One region of the Streptomyces sp. NPDC006610 genome, then DNA from elsewhere that is predicted to be linked to it. Evidence: riboswitches for the same ligand, from Rfam matches in the RefSeq annotation. Region 1 holds a riboswitch; the other holds the start of a gene.
What was found. A riboswitch is a leader RNA that binds a small molecule or an ion and turns the genes downstream of it on or off. The one in region 1 is predicted to bind S-adenosylmethionine.
Positions count from the first base shown of each region.

Region 2: another riboswitch for S-adenosylmethionine. It lies ahead of thrC (threonine synthase); the one in region 1 lies ahead of ABZY13_RS17955 (aminotransferase class V-fold PLP-dependent enzyme).

Region 1 is NZ_JBEXOP010000020.1:23,217-30,705, forward strand. Features, by position in the region: gene ABZY13_RS17930 (NlpC/P60 family protein) at 1-376, opposite strand, end outside; gene ABZY13_RS17935 (NYN domain-containing protein) at 737-2,086, opposite strand; gene ABZY13_RS17940 (hypothetical protein) at 2,150-2,389, opposite strand; gene ABZY13_RS17945 (rhomboid family intramembrane serine protease) at 2,546-3,280, shown strand; gene ABZY13_RS17950 (Lrp/AsnC ligand binding domain-containing protein) at 3,277-3,558, shown strand; gene ABZY13_RS17955 (aminotransferase class V-fold PLP-dependent enzyme) at 3,795-5,165, opposite strand; SAM riboswitch class IV at 5,367-5,483, opposite strand; gene trpD (anthranilate phosphoribosyltransferase) at 5,581-6,645, opposite strand; gene ABZY13_RS17965 (cytochrome bc complex cytochrome b subunit) at 6,785-7,489, opposite strand, start outside.
Region 2 is NZ_JBEXOP010000012.1:56,836-64,324, forward strand. Features, by position in the region: partial or broken gene ABZY13_RS12435 (extracellular solute-binding protein) at 1-498, shown strand, start outside; gene ABZY13_RS12440 (DUF3263 domain-containing protein) at 541-774, shown strand; gene otsB (trehalose-phosphatase) at 819-1,676, shown strand; gene ABZY13_RS12450 (trehalose-6-phosphate synthase) at 2,168-3,568, opposite strand; gene ABZY13_RS12455 (glucosyl-3-phosphoglycerate synthase) at 3,768-4,712, opposite strand; SAM riboswitch class I at 4,895-5,050, shown strand; gene thrC (threonine synthase) at 5,069-6,358, shown strand; gene ABZY13_RS12465 (ubiquitin-like small modifier protein 1) at 6,426-6,701, shown strand; gene ABZY13_RS12470 (cold-shock protein) at 7,110-7,313, shown strand.

The DNA.
Region 1 (7,489 bases):
CGTCCGGGTCCGCGGAGAGGAAGAGCTGGACCGAGGGGTCTATGCCGCCCGAGCGGTACTGGGCGCTGGCCATGGAGCCGAGGCCGTCGCGCAGCTCGTTGACCTCTTCCTGGCCGCGGGCGACGTTGTCCTGGATGGTGGAGATCTCCTTCTGGAGCTTCTCCTGCTTCTCCTTGGCCCCGTTGTACTTCTCGGTGGCCTGCTCCGCCTCCTGGTAGAGCTTGTCGACCTTGGCCTTGACCTCGTCCTTGGTGGGCTTCTCGCTGGGCGCGGCGTTGGCGGCCTGCGAGCTCAGGGCGACGGCAGCGGCTGCCGCGGTGGTCAGCACGGTCACACGTGCGCGGCTCGGCTGCTTGGGTCGACGGTGGGACGCCACGGGGGCGATCTCCTTCTTCCTTCAGCCGCCTACCGACACGCCGGCGGGCGGTTCCCCCGCCGTCACTCACCCCTTGTGAGTGATCACCCGAGCGAGGGTTCGAGGCCTGACCCTAGTGACCTGTCTGTGATCAGTTCAAATCCTCAGCTGAAAAATCTCGCCCCATCCAGCATTCTTTACACACAACTCACCCGAGGTGATGAGCGACTGACACTACGTCGCGCGATCTTCTGACCAATTCGGGCATTGGCCTTCGTTTTTGCCATTGCGGCCATAGGAGCCGAGCGGCGGACATTGGTGCGTTGGACGCCATTGACGGCCATCGGCTCCCATTGAGCCCCATTGCGGGTCGACCGGAGGTCAGCCCCGCGAGAAGCGTTTGAGGAGCACGGCGGAGGCGACGGGCCGGGCGCCGGCCCGTGCCACCCCGTCGGCGACCTCGCGGTCGGTGGAGGCGACGATGACCGGCCGGCCCGGCGGCTCGGCGCGCACCAGCTGCCGGATCAGCTCGTCGGCGGTGACACCGGGCTTGGAGAACAGCACCCGCACCCCGCGCGGCGGCGCCAGCAGCACCGGCGCGGCCAGCTCGGCCCCGTCGAAGACGCAGGTGACCTCGGCTCCGGTCTGCGCGGCGAGCTGGGAGAGCTGGCCGAGCAGCCGCAGCCGCTGCTTCTCCAGCGGCATCTGGGGATAGCCGGTCTTGGTGACGTTGTAGCCGTCGACCAGGAGATGGGCCTGCGGCAGCGCCAGCAGCTGGTCGAGGATCGCGGGGTCGTCCTCGGACAGGGCGCGGGCGGCGATGTCCTTCGGCGTCATCCGCCCCGGCTCGACCGCGTCGACGGTGTCGGCGGGCCGCACCGACACGGGCGGCAGCGCCAGTTCGCGGCGCAGGCCCTGGGCGGCGTCCAGCACGGTGTCGAGCAGCAGCCGCACCCGCATGTCCTCGACGCTGCGGCCCTCGCGGGCCGCCCGGCGGGTGGCCTCCAGGGCGGCCTCCGCCTCGCCCAGCCGGGCCTTGAGACGCCGGGTCTCGCTCTCCGCGGCGGACACCTGCGCGTGGCTCTCGGCGCGCACGGCCTCCATCTCTCCGTGGGCCTTGCGCAGCGCCGCCTCGCCGCGCTTGACGTCGCTCAGGGCGGAGCGCAGCTTGCGGTGAAGCGATTCGGCTTCCTTGCGGGCGGCGTCCAGTTCGGTGCGCAGCCGCTCGGTCTCGGCGCGGGTGTGCTCACGCGCGGCGGCGAGTTCGGCGCGCAGACGCTCCAGTTCGGCGCGGTTCTCCTCGTCGGCGCGCTCGGCGTCCGCGCGCTGGGCCTCCTCGCCGGCGGCGGTCACCAGCTTCACCCAGCCGGCCGTACGCAGCACGTACGCCGCGGCGGCGACGTCCAGCGGGTCGGCGGCGGGCGGGGGCGCGCCCGAGTCGAGGGCGCCGCACAGCTCGGGCTGGACCTCCCGGAACTTCTCGCCGATGCGCTGCCGGAACAGCGGGTCGGTCTCCAGGGCCGCGGCCATGGCGTTCCCGGCGAACTTGGCACGGCGGTTGGGGGCGAAACGGGCGTACTGCCGCAACTGGGCGGGCAGTTCGGCCATGGTCAGTCCGCCGAAGCCGTCGGCGACGATCTGCACGACGCGGCGGCGCACACCCTCGGGCAGCGGACGGTCGAGCACCTCAGCGGCGCCGTCGTCCGGCTCCCCGCCTGTGGTCTCCACCATCCTCACCCCAATGCCTGTACGCGACCCCGGTCACGGGATCACCGGCCCAGGAGCCCGCTCCCGTCAGGAGCCGACGCCGGGCCTCTCCACGAGTTCCACCTGATCCACGGCGTTGCACCAGCGGCACCGCACCGACTCGATGGTCTCACTGACGACCTCGCGCTCCTCCACGTTCGGCTCACCGGCCAGGTCGAGGTGCACGTACTCGACCACCTTGGAGGAACGGGTCACGTCGAAGCGGGTGAGGTTGCCGCACAGCTTGCAGCGCCACCGCGTCGAGGCGGTCGGCAGGGGAACCGTCATCGTGCCTGGTCCCTTCCCTTCTGGTTTCCCGGCGCGCCAGCGTGCCTGGAGCGTGTGGCTCGTAACCCTACGGCCTGCCGGGTGCCCGACGCCCGTCCGTCCACGGCGGCGAGGCGGTCCGTGCGGATACGTCCCGTTGCGTCATGCTCTGTGTTCATGGTCAGCGACTGGAGGGCGGTGGCCCTGAGAGCCCGGCGGAGGCCGCCGGCGCCGGTGACGTACGGGCTGATCGGCCTGTGCTGCGTGATCTTCCTGATCGGGCCCGCGTCGGGACTCGGCCCCGCCTACGGCACGGGGGAGGAGCTGCTCGCGGTGCAGCGGGCCTATTTCCGCCGCTGGGGCGTGATCCCCGCAGAGCTGTTCGGCGGCTCCCCCGGGGCCCTCCTCACCCCGGCGACGGCACTGTTCGTGCACGGCAGCTGGGTGCATCTGCTCGGCAACATGCTGTTCCTGCACGTCTTCGGCGCGATGACCGAGGAACGCATGGGCCGGGCCGGGTTCACCCTCTTCTACGTCGGCTGCGGCTGCCTCGCGCTGCTGGCGTACGCGGCGGCCAACGCGGGCTCCGAGCAGTCGCTGGTCGGCGCGTCCGGGGCGATCTCGGCGGTGCTCGGGGCGTTCCTGTTCCTCTTCCCGACCGCGCGGGTGACCAGTCTGCTGCCGTTCCTCTTCTTCCTGCCGCTGCGCTTCCCGGCGTGGGTGGTGCTGCCCTTCTGGGCGGCCCTGCAGTGGCTGGCGGCGGGCCGCTCCGACGGCGGGCCGGGGGTGGCGTACCTGGCCCACCTGGTGGGCTTCGCCCTGGGCTTCGGCTACGCGTGGGCCCGGTTCGGCCGGAGGACTAGAGTGAAACCCGCCCCAGCTCCGGCCCCCGAGGGAGAGAACCAGCCGTGATCACCGCGATCGTCCTGATCAAGACCAGCGTGGACCGGATCCCCGAGATCGCCGAGCGGATCGCGGCGCTGGACTCCGTCAGCGAGGTCTTCTCGGTCACCGGCACGTACGACCTGATCGCGATGGTCCGGGTCCGCCACCACGAGGACCTGGCGGAGGTCATCCCCGGCCGCATCAGCAAGATCCCGGGCGTGGAGGCGACGGACACCCATGTGGCGTTCCGCACCTACTCCCAGCACGACCTGGAGGCGGCCTTCGCCATCGGCCTGGACAATTGAGGCCGGGCTGACCGGCCGGCCGCCGGGGACGGTCACCACCGCCCCCGGCCCAGGCGACGCCCCGGGGGGCGCGGGGAACTGCGCGACCAGCCCTCCACAACCCGCACCCGAAGCACACGCCCCTCGGACACGGCCCCTCACAGCCGACGTCCGGGCAACACCCCAAGGGCGCGGGGAACTGCGCGACCGGCCCCCGACACCCTCACCCGAACACCACGCCCTCGCCCCCGACGACCTCAAGCCGCCGGCCCAGGCACCGGCACGCACCGCCCGCCCTCCGTCCGGTAGGACCACCGCGACCCGTTCCCGAGCAGCTCCCGCGTCGCCCGCAGGAACCGGTCCACATGCTCCTCGGGAGTCCCGGCGCCGAAGCTGACCCGGACGGCGCCGGCGGTCCCGGGCGTCCCGCACTCCTGAGACGTCCCCGACGTCCCGGCCGCGCCGTCCAGCAGCGTGCGCAGCAGCGGATGGGCGCAGAACAGCCCGTCCCGCACCCCGATGCCGTACTCCGCGGACAGTGCCGCGGCGAAGTGCGAGCCGTTCCAGCCGTCCACCACGAAGGACAGGACGCCGACCCGCGGCGCGTCCTCGCCGAACAGGGACAGCACCCGCACCTGCGGCAGCCCGGCCAGTCCCTCGCGCACCTTGCGCAGCAGGTACTCCTCGCGGGCGACCAGGGACTCGAAGCCGGCCTCGGTGAGCGCCTGGCAGGCCGACGCGACGGCGTGGGCGCCGATGACGTTCGGGGACCCCGCCTCGTGCCGGGCCGCGCCGTCGTGCCACTCCACCTCCACGCCGCCGTCCGCCCGCCGGGCGACCCTGCGGCTGGCCCCGCCGCCGGCGAGGTACGGTTCGGCGGCGCCCAGCCAGTCGGCGCGGCCGGCGAGGACGCCGGCGCCGAAGGGGGCGTAGAGCTTGTGCCCGGAGAAGGCGACCCAGTCGACGTCCAGATCGCGCACCGACACGGGGCGGTGCGGGGCGAGCTGGGCGGCGTCCAGGACGATCCGGGCGCCGTGCGCGTGCGCGGCGGCGGCCAGTTCCCGTACCGGCCACAGCTCGCCGGTGACGTTGGACGCCCCTGTGACGCAGACCAGCGCGGGGCCGTACGGGTCCCGGTCGGCGAGGGCCCGCTCCAGGGCCGCCACGGCCTCGCCGGGGCTGCGCGGCGCGTCGAGCCAGGTGACCGCGTCCTCGGGCCAGGGCAGCAGCGCGGCATGGTGCTCGGTCTCGAAGACGAAGACCCGGCATCCGGCGGGCAGCGCCCCGGCCAGGAGGTTCAGGGAGTCGGTGGTGGAGCGGGTGAAGACGACCTGGTCGTCGGCCCGGCAGTCGAGGAAGCCCGCGACCGTGGCGCGGGCCTTCTCGAACAGGTCGGTGGACAGCTGCGAGAGGTACCCGGCACCGCGGTGCACGCTGCCGTAGTACGGCGCGTACGCCGCCACGTCGTCCCACACCCGCTGGAGCGCGGGCGCGCTGGCCGCGTAGTCGAGCGCGGCGTAGACGGCCTCGCCGCCGGTCACGAGCGGCACGGTGACATCCCGTCCCAGAACGGGCAGCGGGGGGCAAATGGCCGGGGCGGAGGCAGCGGAGGATACGGAAACCGGCATGACGAGGACTCCCGTGAGTCGAGCGCTGGGCAGCAGCGCGGGGGACGAGAAGAAAGGGGGTGCGCCGAGGCGACCGGTGCGGGAGGCGCGCGCGTCGACGGCGCACCCGGGGCACGGCTGGAAAACGGCCGACAGGCCTAGCGCATTCGTTTGCTCACGGAAGGCTCCCTCGAACGACCCAGGACCCCTGGTCTCGCGAGGGGTCCGCGCTTGCCGCAGACCTTGCTGTCTGCGGCCTGGTCTTCACCCGGGGCACCCCGCCACGGACGGAGGGTTGCCGGACAGCCGGCCGGGGCCTGATGGCTGTCGCTCATGACCTGGTCCCACATCTTGCCACACTGTCGGATACGCGCAAGGGCGCGGTCCGCATCCCGGACCGCGCCCCTGCGCCATCTGCCTTTGCCCACGCGGCCGTTCAGGCGTTGCTGACCGCCACCCAGCGCTCCAGGACCCGCCCGGCCGCCCCGGAGTCGATGGACTCGGCCGCCTTCGCCATGCCGTCCCGGAGCTGCTCCGCGAGCGGTCCCGTGCCCGGCTCCAGCGCCACCAGGGCCGCCGCCGAGTTCAGCAGCACCGCGTCCCGGACGGGACCCCGCTCGCCGTCGAGCAGCCGACGGGCCACCTCGGCGTTGTAGGAGGCGTCGGCGCCGCGCAGCGCCTCCAGCGGGACCGGCTCGATGCCGACGTCCCGCGGGTCGAAGACCTCCTCGGTCACCTTGCCGTCGCGGACCACCCACACCCGGGAGGTGGCGGTGACCGTCAGCTCGTCGAGGCCGTCGTCGCCGCGGAAGACCAGCGAGGAGTTGCCGCGTTCGGCGAGCACGCCGGCCACGATCGGGGCCATGCGCGCGTCGGCGACGCCCACCGCCTGGGCCCGCACCCGCGCCGGGTTGGTCAGCGGGCCGAGGAAGTTGAAGGTGGTCCGGATGCCCAGCTGGCCACGCGCCGCAGCCACATGGCGCAGCGCCGGGTGGAACCTGACCGCGAAGCAGAAGGTGATCCCGGCCTCCTCGGCCACCTCGGCGACCCGCCGCGGCGTCAGCTCCAGATTGACCCCGAGCTTCTCCAGCACGTCGGACGCGCCGGACGCGGAGGAGGCGGCGCGGTTGCCGTGCTTGACGACCTTGGCGCCGGTGCCGGCGATCACCACGGCGGACATGGTGGAGATGTTCACCGTCTTGGCGCCGTCGCCGCCGGTGCCGACGATGTCGACGGTCTCCCCCGGCACCTCGATCACGTTGGCGTGCTCGTACATGGTGCGGACCATGCCGGCGATCTCCTCGACGGTCTCGCCCTTGGCCCGCAGGGCCACCGCGAAACCGGCGATCTGGGCGTCCGTCGCCTCGCCCCGCATGATCACGTCCATCGCCCAGGCCGTGTCGTCCGCGCTCAGGTCGCGGCCGTCGAGCAGGCCGTTCAGCAGGGCGGGCCAGGTGCGGCCCGCCGCGGTGTCGCCTCCAGCGGGGGTCACAGCGCTCATAAGCCGCTCCTGGCTCGGTCCCGGATGTCGGGACGGGTGTCTCGGACGGGCTCCACCCTATCCAGCCGCCGGACAAGACGGAGGGCCCCGTCCGTACACCGGACGGGGCCCTCGGCCGTGGCTGTGGCGAACGCAGCGATCAGTGGTGGCCGTGGCCGCTCGTGATCTCCTTGTACTCCTCGACGGTGGGCTTCGGGATCTGCGACTCCTCGCCGAAGTAGGCGTTGCTGAGCTTGACGCGCAGCTTCTCGGAGCCCTTCACCTTGCGCTTGACGCCGTTCTCGTCGACCGTCTGGCCGATGGCCAGCGGCTTGTACTGCTCGTGCGCCGTGAGCGTGTGCAGCTGCTCCTGGCTGAGCGGCTCGTGCACCTCGATGAACTCACCGTGCGGCAGGCGCTTGATGGTGCCGGTCTCCCGGCCGTGCAGCACCTTGTCCCGGTCCCGGCGCTGGAGGCCGAGGCAGATCCGCTTGGTCACGACGAACGCGATGACCGGTCCCACGAAGAACCCGATCCGGACGAACCACGTGACCGCGTTGATCGACAGATGGAAGTGGGTCGCGACGATGTCGTTGCCACCGCCGATCAGCATGATCATGTACGCGGTGATCCAGGCCACGCCGAAGGCGGTGCGGGTCGGGGCGTTGCGCGGGCGGTCCAGCAGGTGGTGCTCCCGCTTGTCCCCCGTGACCCAGGCCTCGATGAACGGGTACAGGGCGATCACCGCGAGGAACAGACCGAAGATCACCAGCGGGACGAACACGCCCAGGACGAGCGTGTGACCCCAGAAGTTGATCTCCCAGCCCGGCATGGCGCGCACCAGGCCCTCGGCGAAGCCCATGTA
Region 2 (7,489 bases), on a different contig from region 1:
CGTTCGCGGACGGCGAGGTGGGGATGCTCAACGGCCATCCCTCGCTGAAGGAGGCGGCGGAGCGGGAGGGCGTGAAGGTCGGGATGGTGCCGATGCCCGGCGTCGGCGGCGAGAGCCGGGCCACGATGGGGGTGGCCGACTGGATGCTGGCCTTCCGGCAGAACGGGCACCGGGAGGAGGTGGGCGACTTCCTGGACTTCGTCTACGGCGAGAAGAACGTCGTCGCCTTCTCCCGCGCGTACGACCTGCTGCCGGTCACCCAGTCCGCCTCCGAGACGATGAGCGCGGCCCCCGAGGACCGGGCCCTGAAGCCCTTCCTGGACGAGCTGCCGCTGGCCGAGTTCTACCCGGTGGACAAGACGTCGTGGGCGGCGGTGAGCGCGCAGGTGAAGAAGCGCATCGGCGCGGCGGTGCAGCCGGGATGTCAACCCGGCCACGGTCCTCGGCGAACTCCAGACGACGGCGACGACGGCGGAGAGCGCGGCGGCGGGCCGGTAGCCCGGGCCGCCGTTGTCGGTGGCCGGCGTTACCGTGCCCTGTATGGACCAGGAGAGCCTCGGACGTCGGGAACAGGACATCCTCGGGCTGGAGCGGCGGGGGTTCGCGGGGCCCGGCGCGAAGGAGCGCGCGATACGCGAGGAGCTGGGCCTCGCGCCGGTGCGGTACTACCAGCTGCTCAACGCGCTGCTGGACGACCCGCGCGCGCTGGCGCACGACCCGGTCACGGTCAACCGGCTGCGGCGGATACGGGACCGGCGGCGGGCCGAGCGGTAGCGGCCGGGCTGCTTGAGGCCGGGCGGCGTGGATATGGTCCCCGTATGGGCAGCCACGAGACCGAACCCCACCCCCCTCTGCCGACCCCCTCGACCCCGGCCGGCCGCGACGGGCTCGACGCCCTGCTCGCACGGCCCGGCAAGGCGGTGATCGCCCTCGACTTCGACGGGACGCTCGCCCCGATCGTGCCGGACCCCGAACAGGCCCGCGCGCACCCCGGCGCGGTGTCCGCGCTCGCCGCCCTCGCCCCCGAGGTCGCCGCCGTCGCGGTGATCACCGGCCGCCCGGCCGGCGTCGCCGTGCGCTACGGCGGCTTCGCGGGCGTTCCCGGCCTGGAGCACCTCGTCGTCCTCGGCCACTACGGCGCCGAACGCTGGGACGCCGTCAGCGGCGAGGTCAGCGCGCCCGCCCCGCACCCCGGCGTCGCCGCCGTCCGGGCCGAACTGCCCGGCGTCCTCGACGGGGTCGGCGCCTGGCAGGGCACCTGGGTGGAGGAGAAGGGCCGCGCGCTCGCCGTCCACACCCGCCGCGCCGCCGACCCGCAGGCCGCCTTCGAGGCCCTGCGCGAGCCGCTCGCCGACCTCGCCACCCGCCACGGCCTGATCGTCGAACCCGGCCGCATGGTCCTCGAACTGCGCCCCCCGGGCGTCGACAAGGGCGTCGCCCTCTCGGAGTACCTCCGCGACACGGGCGCCGAGTCGGTCCTCTACGCCGGCGACGACCTCGGCGACCTCCCGGCCTTCGCCGCGGTCGACAAACTCCGCGGCGAGGGCGTCCCCGGCGTCCTGGTCTGCAGCGGCAGCGACGAGGTCACGGAACTGCGCGAACGCGCGGACCTGGTGGTCGACGGCCCGGAGGGCGTGGTGGGCCTGCTGGGGGCGTTGGCGGCACGGCTGGGCTGAGCCCTCCCCCTCGGGGGCGCGGACGCGTGGCGGTACCGGACCGGTCGCGCGGGGTCCCGGCACCGCGGTGGGCCGCCGGCCGCCGACGGCTCCGTCCGCGGGGCCGGCCGCCGCAGCGGCCTTCCCTGTGACCACCGTCCGTCCGCGGCCGACGTGTGCCGGCCGACGAGCGCCGTCGGCCGGCCCGGCTGCGAACGGGCCGCGGTGCGGCCCGTGTGGCTGGTGCGACCTCGTCCGTCGCGCCGGGTGGTCGGCCGGGACGAGCAGGGGCCCGGGCGGTCCGCGGCCCGGGCGGGCCGTGCACCGCCGGCTGCACGGCCCCGCCGTGTGGCGCGATCGCCGGTCCGGCGGCGGGGTCGCGCCGGTCGGCGAACGGGCGCGGCGGAGCCGTTGGGCCCGGTGGCCGAGGCTCTGCGGGCGGCCGTTCCGCTCAGGCCGCCGCCCTCACCGATCCGATCCACCGTCCCGGAAGCCGAGGCCCCACCGGGTGCTCAGGCCGCCCCGTCCCCCCGCAGGGCGTTCAGCTGGTCCAGGAACCACTGGGCCGGGGGGAGGGCCGTCGCCGCCGCGGCGAGGCGCTTGGTGCGGTCGGCCCGCTCGGCGGCGGGCATCGTCAGGGCCGCGTGGAGGGCCTCCGCCGTGGCGGTGACGTCGTAGGGGTTGACGACCAGCGCGTCCTCGCCCAGTTCCTCGTAGGCGCCCGCCTCGCGGGACAGGACCAGGGCGCAGCCGTCGTCCGAGACGACCGGGACCTCCTTGGCGACCAGGTTCATGCCGTCCCGGATCGGGTTCACCAGGGCCACGTCGGCCAGGCGGTACGCGGCCAGGGAGCGGGCGAAGTCGTCCTTGACGTGGAGGACCACCGGCGTCCAGCCCGGCGTGCCGTACTGGTCGTTGATCTCCGCGGCCAGGCGCTGCACCTCCGCCGTGTAGTCGCGGTACACCGCGAGGTCCTGCCGCGACGGGTAGGCGAACGCGACGTGCACCACCCGCTCGTGCCACTCGGGGCGGTCCTCCAGGAGCCGGCGGTAGGCCAGCAGGCCGCGGACGATGTTCTTGGAGAGTTCCGTGCGGTCCACGCGGACGATCGCCCGGCGGCCCTCGCCGATCTCCGCGCGCAGCGACTCCATGCGCTCCTCGACGTCCGCCTCGCGCGAGCGCCGGCGCAGGAAGTCCGCGTCCGCTCCCAGGCCGTGCACGCCCACGCGCGTCCCGCCGAGGCCCCCGGCGAACGCCTCGCAGCACGCCGTGAACGCCTCCGCCCAGCGGCGGGTGAGGAAACCCAGCCGGTCTGCGCCCAGCATCCCGCGCAGCACCTGCCCGGCCACGTCGTCCGGCAGCATCCGGAAGTACTCCGGCGGCGCCCACGGCGTGTGCGAGAAGTGGCCGATCCGCAGGTCCGGGCGCAGCTCGCGCAGCAGCCCCGGCACGAGCGTGAGGTGGTAGTCCTGCACCAGCACCGCCGCGCCCTCGGCCGCTTCCTCGGCCAGCGCCCGCGCGAACGCCTCGTTGTACGTGACGTACGACGCCCACTGGCGCCGGAACTCCGCGTCGAACACCGGCTCCACCGGCGTCTGGTAGAGCATGTGGTGCACGAACCACAGCACCGAGTTCGCGACGCCGTTGTACGCGTCCGCGTGCACGTCCCCCGGAATGTCCAGCATCCGCACCCCGGACTCGCCCACCCCGCGCCGCACCGCCTCGCGGTCCCCGTCGCTCAGGGCCGAGCACACCCACAGCGCGCCCGCGTCCGGACCGATCGCCGACAGCCCGGAGACCAGGCCGCCACCGCCCCTGCGGGCGTTCAGCGAACCGTCCTCGCCGACCGTGTAGGAGACCGGCCCCCGGTTGGAGGCGAGCAGGACCTGTGCAGCACCGTACGTCGAAGCCATAAGCCTCAACCTAGCCCGCCCCCCAACCGCTCAAACGTACGGTTCCAGCAGTTCGGCGGCCGGATCGCGTGCCGTATACGACCGGCCGTGCGACGGCGGACGACCGGCCGCGCGACCCTCCGCGCGGCCCGCCGTCCGGCTCCTCGTCCGACCTCTCGTCCGGCCCCTTCCGCTCCCGTCCGGCCCGCGCCCGGCCGCCTCACGCCACCCTGCGCCGCGCGTACTCCGCGATCTCCACCATCGGCGGACGCTCCTCCGTGTCCACCGAGTACGTGCGCGGCTCGAACCCCTCCGACCCCCGCTCGAACTGGGTGATGGCGGGCCGGATCAGATGCCCGCGCGCCAGCCTCAGCTGCGCGGTGCGGTAGATCGCCGCGGCCATCCGGCCGAGCGCCTGCCCGTCCTGGTGCCGGTGCTTGCGCACTCCGATGTCCACCTGGGCCAGCGCGTCGAGCCCCACCAGGTGCAGGGCGTCGACCAGCATGCCCAGCTCCACGCCGTACCCGACGGGGAAGGGCAGCTGTTCCAGCAGCGAGCGGCGGGCCGCGTACTCGCCGCCCAGCGGCTGCACGAAGCCCGCCAGCTGCGGCCAGTGCATGTTGAGCAGCGGGCGTGCCATCAGCTCGGTCACCCGGCCGCCCTGCCCCGCCGCGCCGCCCAGCGGGCGGTCGTACATCCCCTTGACGAGGTCGACGTCCGGGTCGGTCAGCAGCGGGCCGACGATCCCGGAGACGAAGTCCGACGAGAACTCCCGCAGGTCCGCGTCGATGAAGCAGACGATGTCCCCGTCGGTCACCAGCAGGGAGCGCCACAGCACCTCGCCCTTGCCGGGCACGGCGGGGAGGCGCGGGAGGATCTCGTCGCGGTGCACCACCCGGGCGCCCGCGGCGGCGGCCACCTCGGAGGTGCGGTCGGTGGAGCCCGAGTCGACGACGACGATCTCGTCGACGAGCGGGACCTGGTGCATCAGGTCGTGCCGGATCACGGCGACGATGTCGCCGACCGTCTCCTCCTCGTTGAGGGCGGGCAGCACGACGCTGACCGACTGGCCCGTGGCACGCTTGGCGGCCAGGATCTTGTGCAGCGGGCGATCGGTCGCGGACCAGGAGCGGGTGTTCAGCCAGCGCTCGACTTCTTCCAGCACAGCCTGCGGCTCCTTCGCGTTCTCTCGGCGAGTGGGGGAGCACATGTCCGGACGTTCCGACCGGCATGTGATCCATCTCGCGCTTCGGACGACTATCTCAACTGTCCTGGCCTTCGGTTACAGTCTTGAACAACGCTGGTGACCATCGCATGTCGGGGGTCGCCATGCCGACAACCACATACAGCTCATCCAGAGGGGCAGAGGGATACGGCCCGATGAAGCCCCGGCAACCCTCCAGCCGGTCTCGTAGATCAGTGTTGATCGTTTCCGCGAGGCTCCCGGCTAGGGAAGGTGCCAAATCCGTCTCACGGCGAGATGCGTCGTGAGGAAGATGAGGAGAAAGGGCCTCGCCTCACATGGCTGTGCAGACCGTTGCAAGCACCACCGATTCCGCCGCCTCCGTGGACCTGGGTCCCGCCGCGGCGCTCTCCTGCCGCGAGTGCGGTCACCGCGTACCCCTCGGACCGGTCTTCGCCTGCGAGGAGTGTTTCGGCCCGCTGGAGATCGCGTACGACTTCTCGGCCTACGACACCGAGGAACTGCGGCGGCGCATCGAGGCGGGACCCGCGAACATCTGGCGCTACGCGCCCCTGCTGCCCGTCCCGGCCGACGTGGCGGACAAGCCCAACCTGAACCCCGGCTGGACCAAGCTCGTCCAGGCCGACAACCTCGCCCGCGAACTCGGCGTGACCGGCGGTCTGTACGTCAAGGACGACTCCGGCAACCCGACCCACTCCTTCAAGGACCGGGTCGTCGCCCAGGCCCTGGAGGCCGCCCGTGCCTTCGGCTTCACCACCCTGTCCTGCTCCTCCACCGGCAACCTGGCCGGCGCGGTCGGCGCCGCCGCCGCCCGGGCCGGCCTGCGCTCCTGCGTGTTCATCCCGCACGACCTGGAGCAGGGCAAGGTCGTCATGGCCGCCGTCTACGGCGGCGAGCTGGTCGGCATCGAGGGCAACTACGACGACGTCAACCGCTTCTGCTCCGAGCTGATCGGCGACCCGGCCGGCGAGGGCTGGGGCTTCGTCAACGTCAACCTGCGGCCGTACTACGCGGAGGGGTCCAAGACCCTCGCGTACGAGATCTGCGAGCAGCTCGGCTGGCGGCTGCCGGACCAGATCGTGGTGCCGATCGCCTCCGGCTCCCAGCTCACCAAGATCGACAAGGGGCTGCAGGAACTGATCAAGCTCGGTCTGGTCGAGGACCGGCCGTACAAGATCTTCGGCGCCCAGGCCGAGGGCTGCTCGCCGGTGTCCACCGCGTACAAGGCCGGGCACGACGTCGTCCGGCCGCAGAAGCCCGACACCATCGCCAAGTCCCTCGCCATCGGCAACCCGGCCGACGGGCCCTACGTCCTCGACATCGCCCGCCGCACGGGCGGCGCCGTGGAGGACGTCACGGACGAGCAGATCGTGGACGCCATCAGGCTGCTGGCCCGCACCGAGGGCATCTTCGCGGAGACGGCCGGCGGCGTGACGGTGGGCGTGACCCGCAAGCTGATCGAGAACGGCGTGCTGGACCCGGCGAAGACCACGGTCGTCCTCAACACGGGCGACGGTCTCAAGACGCTGGACGCCGTGGCGGGGACGGGGCTCACCGCGACCATCCGGCCGAGCCTGGAGTCGTTCCGCGCGGCCGGCCTCGCCTGATCCGCCGGTCCGCCGCCCCCTTCCGCATCCGCGTACGCCAGCCACCCCGACCGGAGGTCACCGAGCCATGAGCGTCACCGTCCGCATCCCCACCATCCTGCGCACCTACACGGGCGGGAAGGCCGAGGTCGCCGCCGAGGGGGCCACCCTCGGCGAGGTCATCGCCGACCTGGAGAAGAACCACACGGGCATCGCCGCCCGCGTCCTGGACGACCAGGGCAAGCTGCGCCGCTTCGTCAACGTGTACGTCAACGACGACGACGTCCGTTTTGAACAGGGTCTGGACACCGCCACCCCGGACGGCGCGGGCGTGTCGATCATCCCCGCCGTCGCCGGCGGCTGAACACCGGACGTCCGTTGAATGGCCCCCTCCCCAAGAGAAGCGGAGGGGGCCATTCAATGTGATTGAGCACGGTAGAGTTGGGGAACGCGCCCCCTTTCACCTTGCCGGGCGCATATGTGGAACGCTGCGCTTCCGTCGAGAAGTAGCCAAAGTGTGCGATCCTTTTCGGCCATCCTGGCCTTTTCCGCGGTCCGGCTTGCCCTGAAGTCTGGCGGATTTTCCGTAAATTCCCGACCGCTCGCGCCCAGATTTCTCGTCCGACTGACCTGTTGCAGACGGCAGTTGGACAGATACATTCGGCCGCGGTCGACGCGTTCCGGCGCACGCCCCCAGCCATTGGGGGGTGAGATCTGACCCGGGTCCGCGAAGTGTGGATCTGTGCAAGGGCCAGTAATAGGGGAGTTAGGCATGGCTCAGGGCACCGTCAAGTGGTTCAACGCGGAGAAGGGGTACGGCTTCATCGCGGTCGACGGTGGTGCGGACGTCTTCGTCCACTACAGCGCGATCCAGATGGACGGGTACCGGACCCTCGAAGAGGGCCAGCGAGTCGAGTTCGAGATCTCGCAGGGTCAGAAGGGCCCGCAGGCCGACATGGTCCGCGTCACTGCCTGAAACGCGCGACCGACCACCGCAGGCGAAGGTCTTTCTCCGAAGGGCCCGCATCCCCAGGGGTGCGGGCCCTTCGGCTGTCCGGGCCCGCGTCCCCGGCCGTCCGGGCCCGCCTCCGGGTCCGCCTCCGGCCGTCCGGCCCCACGCCTCTGGCCGTCCGGGCCCGCGCCTCTGGCTGT